Regions from separate parts of the Janthinobacterium sp. GW821-FHT03C08 genome, predicted to be linked through region 2. Evidence: predicted binding sites of a transcription regulator. Region 2 holds the regulator's gene; each other region holds the start of a gene.
What was found. The regulator FNR, encoded in region 2, switches genes on or off when oxygen is low (the NO sensors DNR and NnrR bind a similar motif). The targets are predictions, from matches to a motif close to TTGATNNNNATCAA.

Region 1 (3,274 bases), on a different contig from region 2:
GACGGGGATTTCCGGGTCGGGCACGTCGCCCAGCCAGGCCCAGACCTGGGCCGCATCCAGCGCCGCGGCGCCACCGGCCGTGTTCATTACCACTCCGCCCCGGGATAGGCGCGCTGCAGGAACTGCATCTCGGCCAGGATAAAACCCAGGTGCTCCGTGTGCGTGCCCTGCTTGCCGCCCTTTTGCATCCAGGCGTCGGGCGCCGGCATGGCGAGAGTGGCTTCGGCGAAGATTTCGGCTACGTGTTCCAGGAAAGCCTGGCGCAGGATATCCGATGGCGGCGCAACGCCTGCGGCGACCATGGCCTGGTCGACGGCGTCATACTTGAACATCTCGCCCGTGTACATCCACAGCTTGTCGGCTGCGGCCTGCGTCTTGGCATGGCTCTCCGCCGTGCCGTCGCCGAGGCGCACGATCAGGTCACCGCTGCGGCGCAGGTGGTACGTGACTTCCTTGATCGATTTTTGCGCCACTTCGACGATGCGCGCGTCCGTCGATTTCGCCAATTCCAGCAGCTGGAAGTAGTGCCAGCTGTCAAAGAAGAACTGGCGCATCATGGTGTCGGCGTAATTGCCGTTCGGCTGCTCGACCAGCAGGCAGTTCTTGAAGTCGTGGGCGTCGCGCAAGAAGGCGATGTCGTCCTCGTCGCGGCCCGCGTTTTCCAGTTCGGCCGCATAGCTGAACCACAGGCGCGTCTGGCCCAGCAAGTCCAGCGCCACGTTGGTCAGCGCCATGTCTTCTTCCAGCGCCGGTCCCTTGCCGCACAGCTGCGACAGCTGCTGGCTGAGGATCAGGGCATTGTCGCCCAGGCGCAGCAAGTAGTTAACTTTGTCATCCATTGCCGGCGCTCCCATCACAGGTTCTTGACTTCTTCCGGCATCGGGAAGAAGGTGGGATGGCGGTACACCTTGCTGTTCGACGGCTCGAACAGGGCGCCCTTGTCGCCGGGGCTGCTGGCGACGATGTCGGCCGCGCGCACCACCCAGATGCTCACGCCTTCATTGCGGCGCGTGTAGACGTCGCGCGCATGGTTGACCGCCATGGTGGCGTCGGAGGCGTGCAGGCTGCCCACATGCTTGTGCGCCAGGCCGTGCTGGCTGCGGATGAAAACTTCCCACAATGGCCATTCTTTGCTCATGTTGCTCTCCCCTATCTTATGTATATTTACGCTGCCGCTTTGACTGCGGCTTGCTTGTCGGCGTAGGCGACGAGCGCATCGCGGAACCATGCGCCGTCCTCATATGCCTTGACGCGGGTTTGCAGGCGCTCGCGGTTGCACGGGCCGTTGCCCTTCAGGACATTGTTGAACTCGGACCAGTCGATCTCGCCGAATTCATAGTGGCCCGTTTCGGCATTGAATTTCAGGTCGGGATCGGGCACGGTCAGGCCCAGGTATTCGATTTGCGGCACGGTCTGGTCGACCATGCGCTGGCGCAATTCGTCGTTCGAGAACAGCTTGATGCGCCATTGCGCCGACTGGGCGCTGTTGACGGAAGCGGCGTCGGACGGGCCGAACATCATCAGCGACGGCCACCACCAGCGGTTCAAGGCATCCTGCGCCATGGCTTTCTGCGCCGGCGTGCCCTTGCACAGGGACATCATGATGTCGTAGCCCTGGCGCGCATGGAACGATTCTTCCTTGCAGACGCGGATCATGGCACGCGCATACGGACCGTACGAGCAGCGGCACAGGGGAATCTGGTTGATGATGGCGGAACCGTCGACCAGCCAGCCGATGGCGCCCATGTCGGCCCACGACAGGGTGGGATAGTTGAAGATGCTGGAATACTTGGCTTTGCCCGAGTGCAAGGCAGCGAGCAAGTCGTCGCGCGAGACGCCCAGGGTTTCCGCGGCGCTATACAGGTACAGGCCGTGGCCCGCTTCATCCTGGATCTTCGCCAGCAGGATCGATTTGCGTTTCAGGGTGGGGGCGCGCGTGACCCAGTTACCTTCAGGCAACTGACCGACGATTTCCGAATGCGCATGCTGCGAAATCTGGCGGATCAGGGTCTTGCGGTAGGCGTCCGGCATCCAGTCCTTGGCCTCAATCTTGATGCCTTCGTCGATGCGCGCCTGGAACGCGCGTTCTTCCTGCCCCATGTCGTCGATGGAACGGACATTTTTGAGGCCGGTTTCAACCATTTGTGCGTACATGATGTGTCTCCCATGTCGGTGATGTGCGCAGCAGCGCAGCGCGATGAACAGATAATACGATACAAAAAACGATTTGCATACACTTGATGTGAATCATTTTAAAATTTCGTATCTTGTGCCGCTTTTTTGTGCGTATGATATTGCTTATGAGAAAACACTCCGGGGCCCTACCAGTGCGCCCGGCAAATTATTGCCGCGCTACCCGCGCAGCCAAGTAAACTGCTGCTTTTATTGAAATGACCGCAACACGGCCAGACCGGAACCACATGAAGAACACCCGCTGCACGGCATGGATAGCCGATTTCCTGGAAAGCGACCCACCGCGCTCGAAATCCCTGGTGATGACGATTTTTGGCGATGCCATCGTGCCGCGCGGCGGCGCCATCTGGCTGGGCAGCCTGATCGACTTGCTGGCGCCATTCGGCGTCAACGACCGCCTGCTGCGTACCAGCGTGTTCCGCCTGGCCCAAGAGGGCTGGCTCAGTTCGCAAAGGGATGGCCGCCGCAGCGCCTATACGATCCGTCCGGAGGCGCTGGCCCGCTTCGAGCGCGCGTATCGCCGCATCTATGCACCGCTGGTGGTGCACTGGGATGGCAGCTGGACCCTGGTGATCGGCCCGGCCGGCAGCATCGGCGCCGCCGAGCGGGGCGCCCTGCGCAAGGAATTATTGTGGGCCGGCTACGGACTGATCGCGCCCGGCATCTTCGGCCATCCGGCCAGCAATGGGGACGCGCTGGAAGATATCCTCGTGCGCAACGAGGTGCAGGGCAAGCTGTATATCTGCCACACAACAGAGTTGCCGGGCGTCAGCACGCGCCCCCTGCGCGACATGGTGGGCGAATGCTGGGATCTGTCGGAAGTGATGGCCGGCTACGAAAAATTCATCGCCAGCTTCCAGCCCCTGCTGACCTTGCTGCAGGAAGAACCCGCCTTCGATCCCGAGCAAGCGTTCGTCATCCGTTCACTGCTGACGCACGCCTACCGCCGCGTGCAATTGCACGACCCGCAACTGCCCGTCGAACTGCTGCCCGAGCCGTGGCCGGGCACGCAAGCCTACGCCCTGGCCCGCGACCTGTACCGCATCACCCATGCGGCGGCCGAAGAACATATCCTGGCCAC
Region 2 (3,274 bases):
CTGCAACAGCGTGATGGACAAGGTCGACCGGCCCCGTGGCCTGGTACGCTACAGTACCGACCATGCGATGGAAAACAACTTCAACTCGCAGCAGATCCGCCGGCGCGCCATGCGCCCGCGCGTGCTGATCTACACGTCCATCCTGGCCCTGATCATCATCGCCGTGTGTACCTCGCTGGCCCTGCGCACGCCATTGAAAATGGACGTGATCCGCGACCGCGGCTCCATGGGACGCGAAGTGGAAGACGGCATGATCGAGAACGTCTACCGCCTGCAGATCATGAACACCTCGGAGCAAAGCCAGCATTTCAGGATCAGCGTCTCCGGCCTGCCGGGCCTGACCCTGCTGACGCGCGACGAAGTGACCCTGCAGCCGACGGAAACCCTGGGCTGGCCCATCCGCCTGCGCGTGCCGCACGGCGTGGGCGAGAAGGGCTCGAACAAGATTGCCATCGAACTGCAATCGCTGGACGACCCGTCGCTGCATGTGCGGGAAAACGCGGTGTTCATCGTGCCGCGGTAATGTAGGAAGGCCAATCCCCGCATGGGGATTGGCCGCTTAAACAGGAGAATAAAATGTCCGACAGTCTGAAACTGCAAGCCCCCGTGGCGCCCTGGTACAAGCATCGCTGGCCATGGCTGCTGATGGTCGGCCCCGGCCTGTCCGTCGTCGTCGGCAGCTGCATGGCGTATATCGCGTTTACGCAGCCGGACGCGCTGGTGGTGGGCGATTATTACAAGCAGGGCAAGGCCATCAACCAGGACTTGCGGCGCGATACGGTTGCCAGCAACCTGGCGATGGATACGCGCCTGTCCTACGACGTGGCGCAGGCGCGCCTGAGCGGCGCCGTGCACAGCTTCGGCAAGGCTTACCAGGCGCCCTTGCAGCTGCACCTGGCGCATGCGACGTTGCCGGAGAAGGATATCAGGCTGCTGGTGCAGCCCGATGCGGCCGGCAATTTCTCGGTGGCCCTGCCGATGCTCGAGCGCAGCCGCTGGCAGGTGCTGGTGGAAAACGACAAGCGCGAATGGCGCCTGTCCGGCATCTGGACCTGGCCCCTGCAGCGCAGCATCGCGCTGCACGCGGACGAGGAACTGTAGGCCTATTTACAAGTATCCGTGCCGGCCGTAATGGCTTTCAATTTCGCGGGCTGCAGGATTTCAATTTCGCGATTAGAGACGCGCAGCCAGCCTTCCTTCTTGAATTTCGACAATAAACGGCTGACGCTCTCGATGGTCAGTCCCAGGTAATTGCCGATTTCCTCGCGCGACATGCGCAGCTGGAACTTGCTGCCCGAGTAGCCCCGCGCCTCGTAGCGCGACGCCAGGTTGACGATGAAGGCGGCAAAGCGCTGCGTCGCCTGCATATTGCCCAGCAACAGCATCACGCTTTGCTCGCGCGTGATTTCCTGGCTCATCATGCGATGGAAATGCCGCAGCAGCGTGGGCATATTGCCCAGCAATTGTTCCAGGCTGGAAAACGGGATTTCACACACTTCGCTGTCTTCCAGCGCCACGGCATTGCAGTGGTGGCGGTCGGCGCTGATGGCGTCCATGCCCAGCAGTTCGCCAGCCATCTGGAAACCCGTCACCTGTTCTTCGCCGCCTGGATTGATCTGGTACGTCTTGAAGTGGCCCAGGCGGATGGCGTACAGGTTCTGGAACGAGTCGCCGATGCGGAACAGCGAGGCGCCGCGCGCGACCTTGCGGCGGCGGCCGATGATCTGGTCGAGCCGGTCCATGTCGCCCACGTCGAGTCCCATCGGCAGGCACAATTGATGCATGCTGCACGTCGAGCAGCGCGCACGCAACGCTTCCACGTTCACGGCGGGCACGGCTGGAGAGAGTAGCGCTTCTGTCATGTCAGACCCTTTTAGAAAATGCAATAACAAGTTTACTGCATAGTGCGTTGCCATGTGCCAATTTCACGGCAATTCACCGTAATTTCGCTGAATAAACGACGTCCGGCATTTAATTTTATGGCAACATCGTCAAAAGCCCGTTCCAGCGCGGAAAATTACGCGGCCTGCGCTTGCCAAGTTGAAGTATTGATAGGAAAATTCCTGACAGCATTATCTGCCGCCTGTGCCTCCGGGTACTCAAAGGAAATCATGAAGCCTCTCGGCATTAAAGCAAAAGTCGCGCTGGCCACCAGCCTGACCTCGATCGCCATGATCGCCGTGGTCACCGTGGTGCAGGTCAAGCACATGCGCGACGATTTCACGCAAGTGCTGCTGAGCCAGCAAACGGCGCTGATCGAGCGCACGGCCGAGGAACTCGACGACAAGCTGGCCATGCTGCTCGACATCGTCACCCAGACGGCGCGCCACCAGCCGCCCGCCCTGATGGCCGACGCCGGCGCATTGCGTGACTACTACACGCAGCGCACCATGCTGGCCCTGTTCGACGACGTGCTCGTGCTCGATACGCAGGGCAAGGTGGTGGCCAACGTGCCCGAGGTGCAGGGGCGCAACGGCACCGACGTAGCCGACCGCGGCTATTTCCAGACCGTCATGCGCACCAAGCAGGCCATGATCACGGAACCGATGCTGGGCAAGACCAGCCATTTGCCCATCGTGCAGATGGTCGCCCCCGTGCTGGACAACAACGGCGAGGTGGCCGGCATCGTCATCGGCGTGCTGCGCCTGTACAAGGACAACATGCTGGGGCGTTTGCGCACGGCCAAGGTGGGCAAGAGCGGCTATTTTTTCATCCTCACGCGCGAAGCCGTGCCCCGCTACGTGCTGCATCCCGACCCCAGCCGTTTGCTGCAGCCGCGCGCGGCGGGCGCCAACGTCGTCACCACGCAGCTGCTCAAGGAAGACGGCGAAGGCAGCATGGTCAGCACCAACAGCCGCGGCATCACGGGCGTCAACAGCTTCAAGCGCTTGAAGTCGGTGAACTGGCTGCTGGCCGCCTCGCTGCCCGTGGCCGATGCCTTCGAACCATTCGACGGCGTGCTGTCGCGCCTGGTGCTGTGGAGCATCTGCGCCTCGCTGCTGGCCGCGGCCGTGCTGGGCTGGGTGACCGTGCGCCTGCTGTCGCCCCTGGTGCGCCTGCGCGACACGCTGCTGTCCCTGCGCGCCTCGGGCAAGCGCTTTACCCCCGTGCCGGTGCAGCAGCGCGACGAGATCGGCGAACTGACGGAGGCGTTCAACGGCCTGATGAGCGAGCGCGACCGGCTGCAGCAGGAGGTCGAGACGCGCGCCCTGGAGCTGGAGCAGGAACGCGACCGCGCCGAGGCGGCCAACCGCGCCAAGAGCGACTTCGTCGC
Region 3 (3,274 bases), on a different contig from region 2:
ACGGGCGCCGGGACGGGAATGGGCAGTCTTTCCAGTTGCTCTTGCATGGTAGTTCCTTTCGAGGCGATCAATGGGCGGTGCGCTGTTCCATGCCGGGCTGGCCATGCCAGTAGCCGTCGCAGGCGCCGGCCGGCTGGCAGGCCGCCAGCTGGGCCTGGGCGCCGATGCCGCTGACCTGGCCGCGCCGGGCGCGGTCAAAGATGGCGATGACTTTTTCAGTGTTCATCGCCTGCGGGCTGATGCGCGCCACGCCCACGCCCATGTCGCGCATGGCGTCCAGTTCGCGCACGAGGTTGTAGACGAGCGCCGACTGCGTCTGCGTGCCGTTGAGCACGAGGAAGGGCACTTCGTCGCGCGTGCGCAGCAGCAGGCCGTCCGGCTCTTCCAGGCAGCTGTAGCCGCAATCGTCCTTCGGCAGGTTGCGGTTGCGCGCCGTGAAGCAGCGCGCGGAAAAGGCCAGCGGCATGCGGCCATAGGCGAAGACTTCCGTCTCCAGGCCGTCCGGCTTCTGGCGCTGCATTTCCGCCAGCGCCGCTTGCCCCATTTCCAGCGGCATCACCCAGCGCCGCGCACCGAGGCGCGCCAGCAATTGCAGGCTGGGACCATTGAACAGGTTCAAATGGGGACCGGCGACGAAGGCCCCCCCCTTTTCCATGCAGTGCACGGCGCCCATGTCGTTCGCCTCGACCATGTAGCGGCCATTGCCCGTGATGCGGCGCAGGGTCGCCAGTTCCGCGCCCGCCTCGATCAGCGCCTGCGTCGACAGCACCACCTCCTTGCCGGCGGCGGCCAGCATGTCGGCGATATCGAGCCAGTCGGCCAGGCGCAGCTCGTGCCGGCGCGAACACACGGTTTCGCCGAGATACACGATATCGACGGCCGTGGCGGCCATCTGCTGGTAAAACTCGAAGACGGTAGCGCGCGGCCAGTAGTACAGCAAGGGGCCCAAAGATAGTTTTAACATGTTCATCCTCTATTTCCAGGAGCGGTGATACGCGCCCAAGGTGTGCTGCTGCCCTTCGGCCAGCTTGTCCATGGCCGCCATCCAGCCCGGCTTGACGACGTAGCGCGCATTGCCTTCGCGGCAGGCGTCGATCGCTTCGCGCCACACGCGCGTCACCTGCGCCACGTAGGCGGGACTGCGCTGGCGTCCTTCGATCTTCACGGCGCGCACGCCCATGGCGATCAGCTGCGGCAGCAGCGCCAGGGTGTTCAGGCTGGCCGGCTCCTCGATGGCGTAATACTCTTCGTCGTTGACTTCGAAACGCCCCTTGCACAGGGTGGGATAGCTGGCGTTTTCGCCGGGCGCGTAGCGGTCGATCAGTACGCCGTTCAGGCGCGATTCCAGGCCGTTCGGCGTTTCCAGCCAGCGCACGGATTTCGCCGGCGAGCACACGCCGTGCGTATTTGGCGCCTCGCCCGTCGCATATGACGACAGCGCGCAGCGCCCCTCGACCATCACGCACAGGCTGCCGAAGCCGAAGACCTCGATCTCGACGTCCGTCTTGGAGATCAGTTGCTCGACCTGCGCCATCGACAGCACGCGCGGCAGCACGGCGCGAGCGATGCCGAAGTGCTCGCGATAGAAGTTGATGGCCTCGTAATTCGTCGCCGAGCCCTGCACGGACAGGTGCAGGCGCAGCTGCGGCTGGTGCTGGGCCGCGTAGGCCATCAGGCCCGGGTCGGCCACGATCATGGCGTCGATGCCGGCTTCGGCGGCGCGGTCGATGGCGCTGCGCCACACGGCCCAGTTGTGCGGCTGCGGATACGTGTTCAGCGCCAGCAGCACCTTGCGCCCATATTGATGGGCATAGCGCACGCCTTCGGCGATGGCCTTTTCGTCGAAATTGAGGCCGGCGAAATTGCGCGCATTGGTGGCGTCGCGAAAGCCCAGGTAGACGGTGTCGGCGCCATTGTCGACGGCCGCTTTCAAGGCAGGAAGGCTGCCGGCGGGGCAGACCAGTTCCAGCGGTCCGGCCCCGCAGGTGGCGGGGGTTGATTCAAGCATCATGGTGTTCTCAGTCCTGTATCGGCTCAGGGTGCAGACTATAGCCCCGCCCATGCCGCCCAGTCCTTGACGCAGGTGAAGGAATGCGCGCACGGCTGGCGCACCTTCAACTTGCTTGACCTGGCTGTAAAATGCCCCACCTTTCCCCCTGCTCCCCCGACCGCCATGCCCCGCAAACCGCTGCTCATCTTCCTGCTGACCCTGTTCCTCACCGTGCTGCAAATACAGTGGGCGTCGCCCGCCGACGGCTACGATGCCGAGTCCCTCTCCATCCTGTCGCCCGAGGTGCTGGGCGCCTGGCCCGGCGTGCTGCTGCTGTTCCTGCAAGCTGTCCTTGCGCGCCGCCAGGTGTCCGCGCTGCGCCAGGCCAGCCTGTGCACAGGCATGCTGGCCGTGTACTGGCTGCTGGCCAATTACGTCACTTTCGACGCGCGCGTGGCCAGCTGGAGCACCTACTCGGCGCTGGAAATCTGGATGCACGTGCTGCCCGCCTCCGTCGTCGGCATCGCCCTCTGCGGCGCTGCCTGGTTTGGCGCCGCCTGGCTGATCCTGCGCCAGGTGGGCGCGAAAAAAAGCCGCTGAGGCGCTTTTTTTCACCTGCATCAAGGATTCGGCAAGCCGCTGCGCGCGCCCTTTGACGCCACTACATTTAGTGACTAATCTCCATGAAAACACCGCATGTTGTGTTTATTGGAGGTTTCATGACGACAAACGCAGTTCCCACCCCGCGCGGCCAGGTCGATGTCGCCGCGTCCATCAATGAATACCTGGAACGGAGCGACTGGCGCGTCAATGCCAATGCCAACCAGGGCTATTCGCTGGGCGGCCTGATACTCAATGTGTCGGGCAAGGTCATCGCCAACTACTGGCTGGACCAGGTGTATCCGCCGGACGTGGGCGCGGCGCACCGCGAAGCGGCCCTGCACATCCACGATCTCGACATGCTGGCCGGCTACTGCGCCGGCTGGTCGCTGCGCACCCTGCTGCACGAAGGCTTGAACGGCGTGCCGGGCAAGATCGAGTCAAGCCCGCCCAAGCACATGTCGAGCGCCATCGGGCAGATCGTCAATTTCCTCGGCACCCTGCAAAACGAGTGGGCCGGCGCGCAGGCCTTCAGTTCCTTCGACACCTACATGGCGCCGTACATCCGCCAGGACAGCCTGCGCTACGAAGACGTGCGCCAATACATGCAGGAGCTGATCTTCAACCTCAACGTGCCGTCGCGCTGGGGCACGCAGACGCCGTTCACCAATCTCACCTTCGACT

Region 1: paaA (1,2-phenylacetyl-CoA epoxidase subunit PaaA) is a predicted target of FNR. The motif match lies at 2,238-2,251, and genes of this name have one in related genera.
Region 3: ubiU (ubiquinone anaerobic biosynthesis protein UbiU) is a predicted target of FNR. The motif match lies at 2,075-2,088, and genes of this name have one in related genera.

What each region holds. Positions count from the first base shown of each region.
Region 1 is NZ_JBWKUP010000001.1:512,951-516,224, forward strand. It holds gene paaD (1,2-phenylacetyl-CoA epoxidase subunit PaaD) at 1-87, opposite strand, end outside; gene paaC (1,2-phenylacetyl-CoA epoxidase subunit PaaC) at 87-839, opposite strand; gene paaB (1,2-phenylacetyl-CoA epoxidase subunit PaaB) at 854-1,138, opposite strand; gene paaA (1,2-phenylacetyl-CoA epoxidase subunit PaaA) at 1,165-2,154, opposite strand; gene paaX (phenylacetic acid degradation operon negative regulatory protein PaaX) at 2,421-3,274, shown strand, end outside.
Region 2 is NZ_JBWKUP010000009.1:243,685-246,958, reverse strand. It holds gene ccoG (cytochrome c oxidase accessory protein CcoG) at 1-523, shown strand, start outside; gene AC07VL_RS15140 (FixH family protein) at 577-1,101, shown strand; gene fnr (fumarate/nitrate reduction transcriptional regulator Fnr) at 1,104-1,862, opposite strand; gene AC07VL_RS15130 (response regulator) at 2,112-3,274, shown strand, end outside.
Region 3 is NZ_JBWKUP010000007.1:292,495-295,768, forward strand. It holds gene ubiT (ubiquinone anaerobic biosynthesis accessory factor UbiT) at 1-47, opposite strand, end outside; gene ubiV (ubiquinone anaerobic biosynthesis protein UbiV) at 68-964, opposite strand; gene ubiU (ubiquinone anaerobic biosynthesis protein UbiU) at 974-2,011, opposite strand; gene AC07VL_RS12310 (hypothetical protein) at 2,174-2,590, shown strand; gene AC07VL_RS12315 (ribonucleoside triphosphate reductase) at 2,710-3,274, shown strand, end outside.